DNA from 2 places in the Hydrogenovibrio marinus genome. Region 1 is predicted to be linked to the other one. Evidence: predicted binding sites of a transcription regulator. Region 1 holds the regulator's gene; the other holds the start of a gene.
What was found. Region 1 encodes PhoB, which activates phosphate uptake and scavenging genes when phosphate is short. Its sites were predicted from a motif close to GNNTGTCATAAAACTGTCANAT; they were not measured.
Positions count from the first base shown of each region.

Region 2: a site for PhoB is predicted at 5,212-5,233, ahead of pgm (phosphoglucomutase (alpha-D-glucose-1,6-bisphosphate-dependent)). Genes of this name have one in related genera too.

Region 1 is NZ_AP020335.1:741,389-751,453, reverse strand. It holds gene HVMH_RS03435 (DsrE family protein) at 1-249, shown strand, start outside; gene HVMH_RS03430 (2Fe-2S iron-sulfur cluster-binding protein) at 393-644, shown strand; gene HVMH_RS03425 (inorganic phosphate transporter) at 1,012-2,583, shown strand; gene phoR (phosphate regulon sensor histidine kinase PhoR) at 2,602-3,903, opposite strand; gene phoB (phosphate regulon transcriptional regulator PhoB) at 3,924-4,619, opposite strand; gene phoU (phosphate signaling complex protein PhoU) at 4,626-5,366, opposite strand; gene glnA (type I glutamate--ammonia ligase) at 6,032-7,438, shown strand; gene HVMH_RS03400 (putative transporter) at 7,609-8,616, shown strand; gene HVMH_RS03395 (zinc-finger domain-containing protein) at 8,723-8,914, opposite strand; gene HVMH_RS03390 (branched-chain amino acid transaminase) at 8,939-9,865, opposite strand.
Region 2 is NZ_AP020335.1:2,345,012-2,355,076, reverse strand. It holds gene HVMH_RS11135 (YbaY family lipoprotein) at 1-394, opposite strand, end outside; gene HVMH_RS11130 (META domain-containing protein) at 409-900, opposite strand; gene HVMH_RS11125 (peroxiredoxin) at 1,091-1,552, opposite strand; gene HVMH_RS11120 (protein adenylyltransferase SelO) at 1,664-3,139, shown strand; gene HVMH_RS11115 (VOC family protein) at 3,148-3,501, opposite strand; gene pgm (phosphoglucomutase (alpha-D-glucose-1,6-bisphosphate-dependent)) at 3,525-5,165, opposite strand; gene HVMH_RS11105 (DUF2607 family protein) at 5,489-5,830, shown strand; gene HVMH_RS11100 (TonB-dependent receptor plug domain-containing protein) at 6,017-8,143, shown strand; gene HVMH_RS11095 (methyl-accepting chemotaxis protein) at 8,200-10,065, opposite strand, start outside.

The DNA.
Region 1 (10,065 bases):
GTCGTTGCCATCGGGCCTGGTATTCATGTTTTAGCAAAACACCCTCAGCGTAAAGTTCCGCCAGAAATCTATGCTCGCGTCAAAAGTCTTGCAACAGACTATCACGTGCGCTGGATTGCCTGTGGTAACACCATGAAAACTATTGGCTGGACTGACCAAGATATTCGTCCTTTTGCTGAGTACGCGCAAGTCGGCGCCGCCGCTCTGATGGCACTTCAAGAGCACGGCTATAAGCTATTGGTTTGGTAACACCAGCCAATCTAAAAAGGAGCTAAACAGGCTCCTTTTTTGTTTTTATAGAGCTAATCAGATTTCACAAACCTAACTTATCGTTTTAGCGTAATCTGTTAAAATAACTTTGATTGAATTGAAATAAACAATAGGGAAACACCATGCACAAAATCACCGTAGTCGGTCAGGGAGAATGTGAGTTTGAAGATCAATTTACATTATTAGAATGTTTAGATGAAGCTGGGTTTGATATGCCTTATAGCTGCCGAGGCGGAAACTGTGGAGCCTGTGAGGTAAGATTGTTATCCGGCAAAGTCGAGAATATTCAAGATACCGTTTATGAAACGGATGAAGCCCACATTCTTACTTGTAGTGTCATTCCGATTAGTGATATTAAAATAGAATTAATCTAAACCGCTTTCGGCCTTATTCACAATAAGGCCATGCAATTATCTGGTAAAGTTGCAATAAACCTTGTTCTTGTCACCAGAAGTCAGTTGAGTTGTTTGCGATATCGCTTGCGTTGAAGCCAAAGAACTTAATACACCAATGGTAAACATAACAATTCGCTTCACACCTACTCTCCCAAGTAAAAATTCAAAACAAATATTTTGTCTTAGAAACCCAAACGGAATGTTAAGCTTGAATGACATTTCGATGACAGAACATCTGCAAACTCGACGAAACGCCTACAATAAATATTTTTTGTCACATTTTTGTCATAAACCATCTTTAATTGATTACAATTTGCACACTAAGTATTCATAACCAAGTCATCTCATGGAATTCCAAAACATAAATGAAATTGAAGACGCAACATTAAAAAGTCGCCGAGAGATGTTTCGTCTCGGAACCGCACTTCTTTTTATCATCTTCATCATGATTTTTTCTGCCAACCTACACGTGGGTTCCGGCAGCTTCAGCATTGAGTTGGTCGTCGGTGCGATGATTGGTGGCTACATGGCAATGAACATCGGTGCTAACGATGTCGCCAACAATGTCGGTCCTGCTGTCGGCTCAAAAGCCGTCACCCTGGCGGGCGCCATTATCATCGCAGCTATCTGTGAGTCTGCCGGAGCATTAATTGCTGGCGGCGATGTCGTCAACACAATTAAAAACGGTATTATTGACCCCGCACTAATCAAGGATGGACATACGTTTGTTTGGTTGATGATGGCGGCTTTGTTGTCTGGTGCTATCTGGCTTAATGTCGCCACAGCGCTTGGCGCACCAGTTTCCACCACGCACTCCATCGTTGGCGGCGTTTTAGGCGCTGGCGTTGCAGCAGCAGGCTGGGATATCGCGAACTGGGATAGAATGGGATCCATCGTCGCAAGCTGGGTCATCTCTCCTGTTATCGGAGGCATCATTGCCGCAAGCTTCCTACTATGGATAAAACGCAGCATCACCTACCAAGAAGATATGGTTGCGGCTGCTAGAAAAATGCTCCCACTTTTGATTGCCATTATGGCTTGGGCTTTCTCGACATACATCATCCTAAAAGGCTTCAAAAAGATTTGGAAAACTGACTTTTCTATCGCTGCATTGATTGGCTTTTGTATTGCGGTTTTGGTTTATCTAGTCTTAAGACAGGTCATGAAAAAGCAGGCCAGCGCCATGAAAAATGAAAAGGCTAGTGTCAACACACTTTTCACCATTCCACTTATTTTTGCAGCAGCCCTTCTCAGTTTTGCCCATGGCGCTAACGACGTCGCGAATGCAGTGGGCCCGCTTGCCGCTATTAATGATGCTATAGCCCACGACGGTGTCGCATCTACTGCCAACATTCCACTTTGGATTATGTTAATCGGCGCATTGGGTATCAGCTTAGGCTTGGCACTCTTTGGTCCTAAACTGATCAAAACCGTTGGTGAAGAAATCACCGACTTGGATCAAATGAGAGCCTTCTCTATTGCCATGTCAGCCGCAATTACAGTCATAGTCGCTTCTCAGTTAGGCTTACCGGTAAGCTCGACCCACATTGCTGTGGGTGGGATTTTCGGTGTTGGTTTCTTACGAGAATATCTGAAACGCAATCATGCAAAAACCATTCAAAAAATTCGTGAGCACTATCAAAGCTTAGGTCAAACAGATGTAGATCAATTTATTAAGCAATTTTCCAGTGCCAGCTTGATTCAGAAGAAACACATGTTAGCAGAGCTTAAGCAACATAAAGCCTCGGTGGAGCTTACGAAAAAAGAACGTAAGTCACTGAACAAGGTTTATCAAAAAGAATTGGTTAAGCGCTCTGCATTCTTGAAAATCGTCGCCGCTTGGCTGATTACCGTACCGGCTTCTGCATTCCTTGCAGCACTTATTTATTTTACGATTCGCGGCATTATGGTGCCGTAATACTGGAGCGAGAGGAAGTTAAACTTCCTCTGCTTTCTCATCCGCTTTCAAATCCAATGGGAAACGACAGGTAAACTTCGAGCCAACACGTATCTGACTTTGAATAGTTAACACTGCCTGATGTCTTTCAAGAATGTGCTTTACGATTGCTAGGCCAAGACCTGTGCCACCAGTATCTCTAGACCTTGCTGTATCAACACGATAGAAACGTTCAGTCACTCTAGGAATGTGTTCTTGAGCAATGCCGATACCTGTATCCTCTACCTCAAAGAAAATACCTTTTTGTGTTTGATACCAGCGAACCGTTATGCGACCGTTTTCAGGCGTGTAGCGCACGGCATTGGAAATAAGGTTTGTGAACACACTGGTTAGCGGCATCAGATAGCCCACTATTTTTAAACCCTCTTCGACTTCAAATGTAAACTGATGCTTGTCCGCACTGATCAGCCCTGCATTTTGCTGCAACCCTCCCAGAATGGCTGGCACATCCACCACCTGTCTGTCTTCTGTCAACGTCTCGGATTCCATTGCAGACAAAGTCAACAGATCATTGATAATAGACTGCATTCTTAAAGATTGCTTATGCATCTGTTCTAAAGGTTTCTGCCAAGTCACATCCTGCGTCGGCATATCAATCATCATTTCGAGATAGCCATTAAATACAGTCAAAGGTGTTCTCAATTCATGCGAAGCATTGGCAATAAAGTCTTTACGAATCTGCGCCAGATTGTATAACTCATGGATGTCTTTGATGACAATCAAACGGTGATGCTGATAGTACTCAAAAACTGACACACTCAAGACACGCTTCATCCCTTTAAATGAAGGCAAAATAAGCGGCTTTGAATAATCTTCATTTTTAAGATAAGCTATAAATTCCGGCACCCTGACCAAGGGCTCCAAAGAACGGGTAACGTCTGAATGTCTCAAGTGTAATAAACGCTTTGCAGCTGCATTAAACCACTCGATTTTGCCATTGGGATCAATGGAGACAATGGCATCAGGGATTGACATCGACGCCGCTTGCAATTGCTGATACTTATTTGCCTGCAGCTCTGCTAACTTTTCCAGCGAACGCTGTTTTCTCGAAACCAGGTAGCCTATTTCAGACCAAAAACCTGACCCTGGTGGATAAGGTGCTTTTGAGCTTCCTTTTATCCAGAGCTCAAACTTTCTTAAACTATAGAAATGACGTGCCAGATAAAAAACCAGATAGCCTGCAACGGCAATCTCATAATCTTCAATCAGCCAACCAATGAAAAGTGCCCCCCAAAGGGTTGCAATTGTCCAGGTGAGTTCTCTTGATACACTTTCGGTCAATGTGACAAACCTACTTGCGATTATTCTGTAGAAAAACGATAACCTGCACCCCTAACGGTTTGGATAACGTTAGCAGCACCAACAGGCTCTAAGATTTTTCTAAGGCGTCTAATGTGAACATCCACCGTTCTTTCTTCAACGATAATGCTTTCACCCCAGACATGATCTAATAATTGTGAACGAGTATAGACACGATTCGAATGTGTCATAAAGAAGTGCATCAACTTAAATTCAGTAGGACCAAGCTTCACCTCCTCACCATCGACTGTGAAACGATAACTGCTTAAATCTAACTGTAGCGTGCCTGCTTTAATAACTTCAGAAGAATGCTTGTCCGGCATGTGACGTCTAAGCAATGCATGACACCTTGCCACTAACGCACGCGGAGAGAAAGGCTTAACGACGTAGTCATCAGCCCCGGCTTCAAAGCCTTTTACTTGATCGTTTTCTTCACCTTTTGCCGTCAACATCAATATCGGAGTATGACCGACTTGATCATGTTGACGAATTCTTTGCGCTAAAGAAACACCCGATGTACCAGGAAGCATCCAGTCTAGAATAATACAATCAGGCTTGTGTTCTAAAAGTAAGTTCCAGCCTTGTTCGGCATTCGGCGCTTCTATAACGTTAAAATCGGCTGCTGATAAAGTGAAGTTCAGCATATCTCGGATTGCGGCTTCATCTTCAACAACCAACACGGTATGGCGATCTGACATCTTGTCTTAACCCTCGTGATCAAATGAATTGATAAAGGCTACTAGGCTTGCTTTATCCAATTCTCTCACGTCCTTACCTTTAATCAAGTAAATAATACTTTCACCGATATTGCGTGCGTGATCTGAAATACGTTCTACCGCACGAAGCGTAATTAAAATTTCTGCAAGACATGCTGCATTTTCAGGTGATGTCTTGAACCCATCAATAACGTCTTTGTACGCATCTTTGTAGATATTATCAACACTTTCTTCTTCTTGAATTAACTTCAAAGAAGCTTCTGTTGTAACGCGCGCAAAACCATCCAGTGCATCGTGCAACATATTGATGGAACGGTTAGACATATCAATCAACGGAATGTAACCCGGCAAAATCGCACAATTATCAACTTGTTCATTTGCAAAAGTTAGCACCATTTTGGCAATTTTAACGATTTCATCACCGATACGCTCCAAGTCAATCGCGATACGAATCGTCGCGATAATCAGTCTTAAGTCAGATGCTGTAGGATGCTGTCTTGCCAAGACTTTTGCACAAAGCTTATCAATCACCATTTCCGCATTATTGACAGCTCTGTCCAACAAAATAACTTCTTGTGCACGATTAACATTGCTCTCAGTCAAAGCCATCATCACCCCTTCGAACTGGCTCTCGACCAAACCACCCATTTCCAAGATATGGTTAAACAAATCTTCTAGGTTGCGATTCAACTCACCCGAAATGTGTGATGTAAATTCTCTTTTGTCCATCTACCTTTCCTCTTAAAATTCTAAAACCTGCCTGCCTATCCAGAACACCCGCAAACAAAGCAATGGCTTGATGTTTGCACTTACTCCAAAAACTTGATAGCACTCCGGCTTTACACCCTGTTCTGACAGGCTACGTAGCGCACATATAGTTTTTTCTTTATGCACAAAGCAGGTCTTATCGAAGTAATGTAAACTTAGGTTTCGTATTTTTCAAATAAAACTTCTTTGCTCTATGTAGATTCTTGTCTGAATAGACGCGATTTGACAGCAAAAAATGCCATGATTTCGTAAAATATGAACCCACTCGTTCACTTGGAAACCAATACGCAAAAAATATACGTAAAAACACGAAACCCTTAACCTATGAGTTACGCCAAGAAATATAGCTTACGGAAATGACAAGTAGGTTAAACTTTCAAGGTAAACTTGACAGTTTTATTACGCCCCAAAAAAGAATTTTATTTGCACCATTTTGATGCATTGTAAGCTTTTTTCATTATCACCTCGCATCATCAAAGAACATCCTTTTTTCTTACATTTCATACACTTATGTTATTCAAAAAAATAATTGGAATTTTGGCACAGTTCAAGCTATCATTTTGCCTGTTTAAATCTATAAAAACAGCGCTGTTTTTGCGCTCTTAACACAACGATAAGGACACAGCATGTCACAAGAAATCTTTGACCTAATGAAAGACAACGACGTTAAGTGGGTTGATCTTCGATTCACTGACACCCATGGTAAAGAGCAACACGTTACGATTCCAGCATCAAAAGTTGACGAAGACTTTTTTGCCGATGGTGAAACATTTGACGGTTCTTCCATCCAGGGGTGGAAAGGCATTAACGATTCAGACATGCTATTGATGCCGCAAACAGACGGTTTCTTCATGGATCCATTCACAAACGATCCAACACTTATCATTCGTTGTATGATCGTTGAACCAGCAACCATGGAATCTTATGAAAAAGATCCTCGTGGTATCGCTAAGAAAGCAGAATCTTACCTAAAATCAACTGGTGTTGCTGATGCTGCGTTCTTCGGTCCAGAACCTGAATTCTTTATTTTCGACGATGTTCGCTGGGGCGCGGACATGTCTGGTAGCTTCGTTAAAATCGATGGTAATGAAGCCGCTTGGAACACGGAAAAAGTTTATGAAGGCGGTAACATGGGTCATCGCCCTAAAGTTAAAGGTGGTTACTTCCCAGTTCCTCCAGTTGACCAACTTCATGAAGTACGTGCTGACATCTGCGCAATGGCAGAAGCAATGGGCCTTAAACTAGAAGCTCACCACCATGAAGTAGCAAACGGGGGTCAATGTGAGCTAGCGGTTGCAGGTAACACTTTGACTGCAAAAGCTGATGAAGTTCAAATTTTGAAATATGCAGTACATAACACATGCCAAGCGCTAGGTAAAACAGCGACTTTCATGCCTAAGCCAATCGTTGGTGATAACGGTTCTGGTATGCATATCAACATGTCTTTGTCTAAAGATGGTAAAAACATCTTCGCTGGTGACGTTTACTCAGGTCTTTCTCAAGAAGCAATCTGGTACATTGGTGGCTTGATGAAGCATGCTCGTGCATTGAACGCTTTCACTAACCCTGGTACAAACTCTTACAAGCGTTTGGTTCCTGGTTTCGAAGCGCCAATTCTACTGGCATACTCTGGCAAAAACCGTTCTGCTTCTATCCGTATTCCATACGCACCTTCTGAGCGTTCACGTCGTGTTGAGCTACGTTTCCCAGATCCTACTGCAAACCCATACTTGGCGTTCGCAGCTTCAATGATGGCTGGTCTAGACGGAATTCTTAACAAGATCGATCCAGGCGAGCCTGCAGAGAAAGATCTATATGATCTTCCTCCAGAAGAAGAAGCAACTTACAAAACAGTTTGTGCATCTCTAGACGAAGCTTTGTCTGAATTGGATAAAGACCGTGACTTCTTGAAAGCAGGTGGTGTATTCACTGATGATGCAATCGATTCTTACATCGCATTGAAAATGGAAGAAGTTACTCGCTTCCGTGCAACAACTCACCCAATCGAATTCGATATGTACTATTCAAGCTAATCGACATTCGACTGCTAAAAAACCCGCCTCGTGCGGGTTTTTTTATACCTGAAACCCAAGTAACGTTTTAAAAACGCTGAATGCATTATGAAAATACAACAACAAGGCTTCTGCCATACTGAAATATCCACTAAACTGGGCAACAAAATAAAATCAGACAAGGACAATCAATGTTAAAAAGTTTTTTCTGGCGCAAGGAATGGGCTCTATGGGCTTGGGGAGGTATATTCCTGTTGGTTTCTGTCACGTGGCTTCAAGTCTATCTGACAGTACTTCTGAACTCTTGGTATGGTAAGTTTTACGACATCCTACAGAAAGCCAATGACATCCAAGCTTTTTGGCACAGCATGATTGAATTCACCTACATCGCTATCCCATACATTTTTATCGCCATGTTCGCCTTTTACTTTGCACAGCACTACTCTTTCCGCTGGCGTCAAGCAATTACCTTTCACTACCTGCCACATTGGGAAAACTCTCCACACACTATAGAAGGGGCTTCACAGCGTATCCAACAAGACACTTATGAGTTTGCAAAGAGCCTGGAAAGTTTAGGGCTGGGCATGTTTCGAGCTGCCCTAACACTAATCGCCTTCATTCCAATTCTCTGGACACTCTCTAGCAAAGTGACTTTACCTTATTTAGACCATATTGAAGGCTCACTGGTATGGATTGCTTTAATCACATCCATTGGTGGAATACTAATTTCCTATGTCGTGGGGATTAAGCTTCCAGGCCTGGAGTATAACAACCAACGTGTTGAAGCCGCCTACCGGAAGCAACTTGTTTACTCTGAGGATGACAAAGCTTTTGCAAACATTCCTTCCTTGACAGAACTCTTCACCGGACTTAGAACAAACTATTTCCGCATGTTCAACCACTACTCCTACTTTACACTTTGGAGTACGCTTTATAGCCAAGTGATGATTATTCTGCCTTATTTATTGATGGCACCCTCACTCTTTACCGGCGTAATCTCTTTAGGGATTGTTACTCAAACCGGGAATGCATTCGGAAAAGTAAATGACAGCTTCTCCTACTTGATTGACAGATGGACAGATATCACCAAATTCATCTCAGTGGTGAAACGTTTGAACGAGTTTGAAAAACACCTGATACATGGTATTGAACCGAATCACCCTAACCTGGTTACCACACCAAAAGATTATTCTGTTTAAACGAACCATATTTGATCCAATAAAAAAGCCCCGAGATTGTTTCCAACTTCGGGGCTTTTTCATTCATCCCAGCAAAATCTACCAGGTTGGGGGAAGTGTCACACCATTAGTGAGAACTATGATTAGGATCCCATCCTTCCAGCACATACTCCGCCCCACAATATGGACACTTTGATTTACCGGTTTCTTCAATCGGCAGCATGATTTTCGGGTGAGAGTTCCATTGCTCCTGTCCTTTCATCGGACAAGTTAAAGGAACATCATCATAGGTTATTTTTACAACAGTTTGATTCGACATATCTTCTCTCTTAAAACGTAAATCTTAAGCGACTGGCGTTAACCAATCCATGTGTTTGGCAGAACGGCCATGCACAACATCAAAATATTTCGTTTGCAACAACTCAGTTACCGGTCCTCTAGAGCCTGAACCGATTTGACGGTTATCCAGCTCACGAATCGGTGTTACTTCAGCCGCAGTACCAGTAAAGAAAGCTTCGTCTGCGATATAAACTTCATCACGAGTAATACGTTTTTCGCGAACTTCAAACCCTTCTTCTTTCGCCATTTGAATGATGGTTTTACGAGTAATACCATCTAGCGCTGCCGTCAATTCAGGCGTGTAAAGCACACCATCCTTCACCATAAAGAAGTTCTCACCAGAACCTTCCGATACATAACCTTCTGTATCCAACAATAACGCTTCATCACAGCCGTGACTAATGGCTTCTTGCAATGCCAACATGGAGTTCATATAGGCACCGTTTGATTTCGCTTTGGTCATCGTGACGTTAACATGGTGACGCGTGAAAGAAGAAGTCGCGATTTTAATACCGCGTTGAAGATTCTCTTCACCCATGTAAGCGCCCCATTCCCATGCGGCGACAATAATGTGTGTTTTCAGATTATCTGCACGTAACCCCATCCCTTCTGATCCGTAAAAAACCATCGGACGAATGTAGGCGGATTTCAAATTGTTTTCGCGAACCGCTGCACGTTGCGCTTCATTGATTTCTTCTTTGGAGAAAGGCATCGGCATATTCATGATTTTTGCCGAATTGAACAAACGGTCAGTATGCGCTTCTAGACGAAAAATCGAAGTTCCTTGCTCTGCTTCATACGCACGAACCCCCTCAAAAACACCCATTCCGTAGTGTAATGTGTGGGTTAACACATGAGTCTTGGCTTCACGCCAGTCCACCATCTCACCATCAAACCAAATCAGGCCATCACGGTCACTCATTGTACGCATTGCAACATCCTTCGTTAATTATGATTTAATTATTACCTTAAACGAATCATTTTATCCCAATCGTCGCGTTTTATAAAATGAAAAGATGACAATTCATTGACTAAATAACCGCGTTTTTGCTTGAAATTCATTTTTTTATCGCTAAAATCATTACTTTGATTCCTAATCAAAAAATGCCACTTTCATGAAGAAAGCAATCC
Region 2 (10,065 bases), 890 kb from region 1:
TTGCACCGGTGGTAGTGTCTAGAATTTGTGCTCTCAAATTGTATCTATGACCGATCTGTAGTTTTCGTTTGTCATAGTGAATAGCAAAAGTCAGCGGGATCTGCCCTTTGATTTCGTGTTTGTCTTGGGAGATTAGCTCGGCAGGCGCGTCCTGACGACTGACATCTTCTAGCATGACCAAAAGCGTTTGGTTGCCTAGCAGAAAGCGGTTTTCGGTGTAGGTGACAACGCCTTGAATGACCCCCTTGTTTTCATCCAGACTGGACAACGTGTTTTTTGCCTGAGTTTTGGCTTCTGGCTCTTCTAGTTTGGTTGGATTGGCTTGGCACGAGGCGAGCGTAAAACCCAGCAGCGTCAGAGCGATTAGCGAGACAGGTTTCGCTAAAGAAAACATGGCGATGTCCTTGGTCAGTGACTGTTTGATTTTGCCTGAGCAGTAAACTGCATGACAGGCATATCTCTATCAAATAATGTCAGAATATCGTCATTCAACTTGAAGCGGGTAACTTGCCCGATACGCTTGAAAAAAGCATCTTCTTCCGTCATATCCATACACATCATTTTGGTTGAGCCGAGCTGAGAAAAGCTCAGCTTGTCTTGGTGTAGAGTATAACTTCCGAAATAACGATTGCAACCTGCCGAACCGGAAATGCTTTTATTCTGAGGCATAAAGTTCAGGTTGGTGGTGCCGGTGGTCGGGATGTTTTGTCCAAAAAACGCGGTGAGTTGCCACAGGTGACTGGCAAGGTGCTTTTCCATTTGTTCGTCGGGTGCATGGATTTCAGGAAGTTCCGCAGCATGCGCTTCAGAAGTTGCAGGAGAAAATTGGCATGCAGACAGCCAAGCTATCGATAACATCGACAACATTCCAGCAGAGACCTTAATGATTCCTGAACGCAACTTTCCTAAAACCCTTAGACTTTTTGAGTGATTTTGACAGTTTACTCATTGGTCGCTTAAAGTCTACGGGCAAACCTTGACTGTATGATTGAACTATTTTGGACTAGATTATGAAGCATTTCGCCGGGCTTGTGTGCCACAGAGTATCCGGCGAAAGCGAGGTGAGGATTAAGAGGGTGATGGCAGCTGGTTACAGCCCTTTGACTGTTTCCAACACCGCTTGTGCATGACCTTCCGGGTTAACGCCATATTCCACAGACACCAACTTACCGTTCGCATCGGCGATGAACGTGGAGCGAACAATACCCATTTTTGACACGCCGTTTTTCTCTTTCAACTGCCAAACGCCATAAGCTTCACAAAGCTCACCGGAAGTATCGGCAAGCAAATCAATGGTCAGGTCAAATTTGTCGATAAACGCTTGATGGCTGGCACAATCATCTTTGCTCACACCCAGTACCACCGTGTTCGCCGCAGAAAATTCGTTTGCCAATGCGGTAAATTCGTTCGCTTCAATGGTACAACCCGGTGTGTCGTCTTTCGGGTAGAAATAAAGCACAAGGTTCTTACCTTGAAAATCGCTCAGTGAAACGGTTTGCCCGTGATGGTTTTGGCTAGAAAATGCCGGTGCCTTATCGCCTGTTTGTAACATGATTTTTTGCTCCTGAAATGAAAGCGGATTGGATTATTTTTCCCGAAACTGGATGAAGTTTACCTAAAAACCGAGTAAATTAGTAGGGTATTGAAATGGAAATATCGTAGCATGCCCCAAACGAAGATGGATACATTGAACGCTCCAAAACTGGAACAAGATTATACGGATTTGCCCAAAAGCTATTTCTCGCACGTGCAACCCGAGCCGATGGAAAACGCAAAACTGGTCTCGGTCAACCATACACTGATGGCACAAATAGATTGCGACTTAAATGATGAGCAATTGTTGGATCTCCTTTCCGGGTACTTGCAACAAGTGTCCTGTGACCCGTTGGCGCAGAAATATGTCGGGCATCAATTCGGCGTCTATAATCCCGATCTGGGTGACGGGCGAGGTTTGTTATTGGGTCAATGGCGGGATAACAGTGGTCAGGCATGGGACTTTCATCTCAAAGGCGCCGGGCGTACGCCTTACTCACGTCGAGGTGATGGTCGCGCCGTTTTGCGCTCCACTATTCGTGAATATCTTGCTTCGGAAGCTTTGAATGGACTTGGTGTTCCAAGCACTCGTGGATTAGGGATTGCCACCAGTGACGAGCCGGTGCAACGCGAAATTGTCGAACCTCGTGCTACCTTGATTCGTGTTTCTCATACCCATATCCGTTTCGGGCATTTCCAGTTTGCGGCATCGAAGGGAGCGGCACATATGGAAACCCTGTTGAACTTTGTTGTGCAAAAGCATTATCCAGAGCATCAGCAGGATTCCCTTGAAGACAAAGCCTGGGTCGTGTTGCATCAGGCGTGTATCAAAACCGCGAAGCTGCTTGCAAAGTGGCAAACCGTCGGTTTCAATCATGGCGTGATGAACACCGACAACATGTCGATTATCGGTGAGACTTTCGACTTCGGACCCTTCGCCTTTTTTGATGATTTCAAAATCGACTTCATTTGCAACCACTCCGATTATGAAGGCCGTTATGCCTATAACCAACAAGCACAAATTGCCTTGTGGAATTGCAAAGTATTGGCAACCTGTTTTGATGGATTACTCACTGAAGAGCAAGCTCAACAGGCAATGGAAGACTTTGTACAAACTTACAATCGCGCGTATCTGGAAGACATGATAGCGAAGCTGGGGTTGGAAACGGTTCAAAACGGTGACAAGGAATTGATTGGTGATTTGTTGGTGTTGATGGACGAGTTTCAGGTGGATTACAGTCTGTTCTTCCGCCGTTTGGCAAAGTGGCAAACGGATAAAGAAAGTGAATTGTTTGAGTTGATTCACCCAGAGCAATTGCCCGTTGGCTTCAGCCAATGGTTCGATAAATTTAGTGTGCGAGTCGAGCAGGAAGGTGTTGATTTGTCGGTTTGGCGTGAACGCATTCTAAAAGCGAATCCGTCGATTGTTTTGCGCAATTACATTGCACAACAAATCATCGAAAAAGCTGAGAGAGGGGATTATGTCATGCTGAATGAATGGCTGATTGCTTTGCAAAGCCCATTTGAAGAGCACCCCAACCTGGCAGATTTTCAACAACCGCCACGCCCTTATCAAAAGGGCATGAAGTTGAGTTGTTCATCATAAGTCTTGTGTTATTTATCTGTCCAAACCGCAAACTCATTGCCGCTGGGTTCGATAAAGTGGAAGCGTCGACCGCCCGGGAAAGAGAAGATAGGCTTATTGATTTGCGCACCGTTATTTTCGATTTTAGCGAGAGATTTTTCCAAATCTTCACTGTAAAAAATCAACAAAGCACCACCTGCAGCTTGGGTGCTGGTCAGTTTTGAACGGTAAAACCCACCGTTGATTTCTTCGCTGGTGAATGAACAATAGTCGATACCGAAATCGGTGAATTTCCAGTCAAATACCGCATGAAAAAAAGTCTTGGTAGCTTCTAAATCATAAGCTGGGTATTCAACGTAGTTAAGTCTGCCATGTTGTTTCATTGTGCTTTCCTTTCTTATATTTTTTATTTCAACGCATCAGAGACGATTGCTTGTGCCTCTTCTACGATGGCTTCTAGGTGTGCTTGGCTTTTAAAGCTTTCTGCATAAATCTTATAGATGTCTTCAGTACCGGACGGACGCGCCGCAAACCAACCGTTTTCGGTAGTGATTTTCAGTCCGCCAATCGCGGCACCGTTGCCCGGTGCATGGGTGAGTTTTGCCGTGATTTCCTCGCCTGCCAAGTGACTTGCTTTGACCATGTCTGGTGACAGATTGCTCAAGATTGCTTTTTCTTCACGATTTGCCGGCGCATCAATACGGGTGTAGATTGGGTTGCCGAATTGTTGGGTCAGTTCCTGATACAACACGCCCGGGTCTTTACCTGTGACGGCAGTGATTTCCGCCGCCAATAAATTCATGATGATACCGTCTTTGTCGGTGCTCCAAGTGGTGCCATCCAGCCTCAAGAAAGAAGCGCCGGCGGACTCTTCACCACCAAAGGCGTATTCGCCGGAGACCAAGCCATCTACAAACCACTTGAAGCCAACCGGCACTTCCGATAGGTTTTTACCAAGCGACTGCACCACTCGATCAATCATTGAGCTGGAGACCAAGGTCTTGCCGATTTTGACATCATTCGACCAATTTGGACGATGTGTACAAAGATATTGAATGGCCACCGCAAGGTAGTGGTTAGGGTTCATTAGTCCGGCCGATGGGGTAACAATCCCGTGGCGATCGACATCTGGGTCATTACCGAAAGCAATGTCGTAGTTGTCTTTGAGTTGAATCAAGCTCGCCATGGCATAAGGAGACGAACAATCCATACGAATTTTGCCATCTTTATCAACGGTCATGAAGGAGAAAGTCGGGTCGACTTTGTGGTTAACGATGTCCAGATTCAATCCATAGTAGTCGGCAATTGGCTGCCAGTAGTGAATCGCTGCGCCACCAAGTGGGTCAATGCCTAACTTCAAGCCTGCGTCTTTAATCGCCTGCATATTCACGACTTTATCAAGGTCTTTGACATAAGGCATAATCAAGTCAGCCTTGGTGACAAATTCTGACTCTAAAGCATCCGCCAAATCCATCAGGTCAGCTTCTTCCATGCCGTTACGGATGATTTCATTTGCGCGGGCTTGAATGATATTGGTCGCATCCGAATCCGCCGGTCCACCATTAGGTGGGTTGTATTTGAAGCCGCCATCCTGTGGTGGATTGTGTGACGGGGTGATAATCACGCCATCCGCCAAACCATCGGTTTTGCCTTGGTTGTAAGTCAGGATCGCATGAGAGATCACAGGGGTTGGCGTGTAACGCCCATTGTCTTGGATGATGATATCAACGCCGTTGCCTGCAAACACTTCAATCGCGGTGGCATGCGCCGCTTCGGATAGGGCATGGGTGTCCATACCAATATACAGCGGGCCATTGATGCCTTGCGCCGTACGGTATTCAACAATTGCCTGAGACACCGCAGCAATATGCGTTTCGTTAAAGGTACATTTACTGGAGCAGCCTCGGTGACCGGAGGTGCCAAAACTCACGACCTGATCCGGGTTATTTACATCGGGAACCAAGGTGTAATAGTCGGACACCAGTTTCGGGATGTTTTCAAGAATCGTATCTGGCGCTGGCTTTCCGGCAAGTGGCGAAATCGGCATGAGGGTTCCTTTTTTGCGTTCAATTTCGTTTGATTATAGTGATTTGAAGTGACGTTTGCATGACTTCGTGTTTTAAGGGCAGTTCTAATAACGCCAAATAAATTCTGCGGGGCTTAGCCAAGTTTGCCCGCTCTGTGTTGTGAACCTTTGCAAGGTCTAGACATTGCTGCAGCTTCACGCCTTGATCTGACAAACTTGGCGTTGCCATAACTTATTTGGCGTTATTAGAGCTGCCCTTCAGTCTGAAAATCTGCCAGGTTGGGGGTATAAAAGTTTTTTGAAAGTTTCAAATAGGGGTTGACGGGTTTGCTAAAATTGAAAACATGAATCAGTCACTCATTAAACTTTCAACGCTACGCCGAGCGCTTCAATCCGCTTGGCATTCCGGTCGCATGGTGTCGCGCATTGCGGTACTGTTGGCGTTGTTTTTGTTCGCCAAAACGGCGGGGCTGATTCATGATGAGGTTCACCCTTTCCATCATCATACGGATCAGTGTGAAATCTATCAGGCCATGGCGCATCCAGTCAGTGATGATGTCTATGAAGTCGAGTTACACCTTTTCAAACCTGTCTACGCCCTTCAAGCCTCTGAAGCGGTTTCACAGGTTTACACCACAACCTATCCTGCCTTTTGGGGGCGTGCCCCACCATTCCTGTCGGTTTAATTTTTTATTGTTGTTTTCTTGCGTTGAGTCGTAACACGAAAGTGTTCGTCTAGTGTTTGCCGTGTGTGCAGCACTTGCGTGTCACGTGAGAAAACCGTGTTGCCTTGCCTCGTTGAGTGATTCCGAGGGAGGGAAATCTATCCGCTTTGTGTGGAGCAGAGTCGATGAACCGATATAGGAATTTTTATGAAAACAGTTTTTAAAAAGAAGTTGTTGGTTGCTGCTGTCAGTAGTTTGATGATGGCGCCGGTGTCTAATAGTTCTGCTGCTGATCAATTGAGTGAAATCAAGGTCAGTGAAAAGGATGATCAAAAACATGAATCTCGCACCGTTCAGGTGAAAGATTCAATTGTGCATACGGATGTGATTTCCGCCAAAACCATTGAGAAAAAACAGGCGGGGTCGCTAGAGCAGGCAATCAAGGATGAACCGGGAGTCGATGTTCGAACCGAGTGCTCGGTGTGTGGGGCCAAGCGTGTTTCTCTGAATGGTCTGAAGGGAGAACATACCACTTTGATGATTAACGGTGTGCCCAATAGTTCGATTTTGGAAGGGTTTTACGGATATGACGCGATTCCGATGGCTGGCGTGACATCAGTGGAAATCTCTCGGGGTGCCGGGGCGTCTTTGATTGCGCCGGAAGCTATTGGTGGTGTCATCAATGTAGTGACTGCTGCGCCAAAAGACGATAAGTTGTCGTTGGATTTGTCTTTGGGTACGGATGGCTACAAAAAATACCAAGTGGTCGGAACCAAGATCAGTAAGGACAAGCGTACGCAAATGATGACCGGTGCGCAAACCGATAATATCGACCAGTACGACGGTGACAATAATGGTGTCAGTGAATCACCGAAGCTGACCAATCATAGCGTGGTGGCGCAAATCTGGCATCAAGCGGATAAAGACCGATTTGAAGTACGTTTGGCGGATCAACGTTCTGAAATGTTCGGCGGGCCGATGGTTGGTATTTTGGCCAAATCTGAGTCTGATGCCAAAACGCAAGCCGTTGGTACCAGTCCCGGATTTATTGGCGATAACATTAATAATAGACCCAATACCGCAGGTGGTGCGACCACGGCACGAGACTTTGTAGAAAACGTCGTCACGACCAAGCAGGAAGTCACGGGAACATGGTCTCGTGACGTTAATGCTCAATTGACGACCAATCTGACAGGGTCTTATGTCAAAACCAACACAGATGATATCTATGAAGGTACGACTTATCAGGCTGATCAGAATATCTACTATGTCGATGTTCGTGCCGACTATTATCCGTCTTTGCAGCATGCTATCACCGTAGGGACGGATTTCAAACACGACAAGATGTTATCGGTTTCGACGGGGGGAACCTATCCTGCCAACGATTCTTATGACAAGAAATCCAACGGGCTTTATGTCAGAGATATCTGGACACCGAACCAGCGATTGGAAGTCGCCGCTGCGGTACGTATGGATGTGATAGACGTCAATTTCCTTGAGCAAAACCGTAAGTTCAACGATACGATTGTGGTGCCGAGACTGCATGTTCGTTACGACCACAATTTTAACTGGACGTCGCGTTTTTCCGCAGGAATGGGGTATCGCGTACCGTTACAGTTCTTTGAAGCCGAGCATGGTATTCTCGACAATGGCTTCAAGGTAGCGGTCGATAAGTTGGAGAAATCTCAATCTGCTCGTTATGAATTAGCTTACTCGGGCGCTAAAACTACTATGAGCACTAGTTATGCCTGGACGGCAGTGAGTAATTTGGCGGCAATCGATTCCGACAACTATACCGTGCCGACGCTGATTTCCACGCATGGAACAGGGCATGTTCAGCACGCGGATATCAATGTCAGCTACCAATTGACGCATGACTGGACATTGGGTTCATCATTGGAGGGTTTCGTGTATGACAAGACCTACCGAAAAACCTTCAGTGTGATCCCGATAGAAAGTCGCTTGCGCTTGATGGCAGACTATGATGGACACGGTTGGCAAGGTAACCTGACGCTGACGGGAATTGGTTCTCGTAAGTATTCGGACTACCCAACAGCAGCCTATGACAAGCATTACGACGATAACGCCATGACCAAAAGCAAAGGCACGAAGTCTCCTGCTTACTTCACTGCGGATGTGAAAGTCTCGAAAGACATTAGCAAGGAATGGAAGGTCTATGCAGGTGTGAATAACTTGTTCGACTATACACAGATCGGCACAGGAGATTCACCATTGTATTATGACAATACAGGCACTAAGACTTGGGATACCGGCCACATCTGGGGACCACTACGTGGGCGCGTTGTTTATGGCGGGGTGAGAACTGAGTTCTAATCCAATCAATACAAGAACTGTAATCAAAAAAAGAGGCCATTACGGCCTCTTTCTTTTTAGTACTCTTGTTCTCCATCTGCCAAGAGAGGAGTGTTTTTTGTTGGGTTGGAAGATTCATTTTTTACTTCCGCCTCAATGGTATCGAGCAATGCAATGATTTGGTTGGATATCTGTTGAACCTTGTTTTTGTGTGTGGCAGCAGTTTCTTTGTCGCCGATATCGTATGCATCCAATGTTTTACCAACTTCAATATGCATTTGGTTGTGATTTTCGATCAAATCCTGCATTTGAGGAATATAGTCGTATTTCTTGCCATCGCCCATCAACCATTTTCCTAAAGCGCACAGGTCATTTCTACGCGCGGTTTCTTTGTTGATGTCCGTCTCGAGACCAGACATCAGGTTTTCAATCTTAACGTTCCAAGCACGATGTTTCTGCTTGGCATCTTCAAAGTCGAGATTCGCCAAGCCGATACTGTGAGTGGCATGTGCATCTGCATTTTTACTGATTTGGAAACGATTGACGAACTGTTCTTGGTTATGAGCTTGTTCGCTCATGTTTCCTGCCGTTGCTGAGAGTTGCTCAACCAACGCGGCATTTTGTTGGGTCATTTGATCAAGATGCGTGACCGCAGTATTGATTTGGTTCACGCCTCTTGCCTGTTCGTTCGTCGTAGTTGAAATTTCCTGTACCAAGTTTTCCACTTCTCGAATTTGGTTGACCATGGTCGAAAAGACCTCATTGGTTTGCTCTACCAACTCTGTTCCAGTTTTGATTTGGGCAGTTGCAGTGTGAATAAGCTGGGAGATTTCTTTGGAGGATTCCGCAGATTTTTGTGCGAGCGATCGCACTTCACCAGCCACGACGGCGAAGCCTCGGCCATGTTCACCAGCGCGGGCTGCTTCGACCGCGGCATTGAGAGCAAGTAAATTTGTTTGGAAAGCAATGCTATCGATAACACTGGTGATATCTCCAATCTTCTGACTGACCTCATTGATATTTTGCATGGCTTCAATGGTTTTTGCCATGACTTCAATCCCTTCAGAAGCTTCGGTGCCTGCGATATGGCTCAACTGGTTAGCTTTTTCAGTATGTTCTGCAGATTGCTGGATAGTAGCGGTCAACTGCTCCATACTGGCAGCGGTTTCTTCCAAGGATGCTGCTTGTTGCTGGGTTCTTTCCGATAAATCTTCACTGGCTTGAGCCACTTCTGCTGCCATGCCGCCGATTTCGGCAGACCCCTGTTTTACTTTTCCTAGTGTCAACTCAATATTGCGCAGTGCATTGTTGATGGCGGTTTTCATGGCCAGTACTTCACCTTCAACGTCAATATTCATTCGTCCGGTCAAGTCACCATCACTCATACTTGAAAGGATTCCGCTTAAGTTTTGGGTGATGGAAGAGAAGTTCTCTAACAAGTGGTTGATGGAGTTTGATAGCTTCAATTCAAAGCCTTTTAAGCCTTTGGTATCAATACGATCTCTTAATATACCGTTGGAAGCATTTGCGACAAGATGCTCGATATTGTCTTCAATTGCCAGTTGTTCGGTCATGTTCTTCCATTCGGCGACGGTGCCTATACGATGGCCTTGTTCGTCGAAAATAGGGTTGACCACTAAGTCGATTTTGATTTGTCCAATGGTAATGCGAGTTTCAAAAGTTTCTTTCAGATTTTCCAGCAGGTTTTGCTGATGGCGCGGATCTTGATGGAAGATATCGATATTGTGTCGCAATAGATTGTGGATATCAAATTGCGGAAGTAGTGCTTTGATTTCCGGTTCGATGTCTTTGAACATTTCAATAATGGCATCGTTCACAAAGATAATACTACGGAAACGATCCGTGACCATCACGTTGGCGGAAGAGGATTTTAATGCAAGCTCAATCCGTCTAGCATTGGTCAGAGCCTCTTTGACGTCATC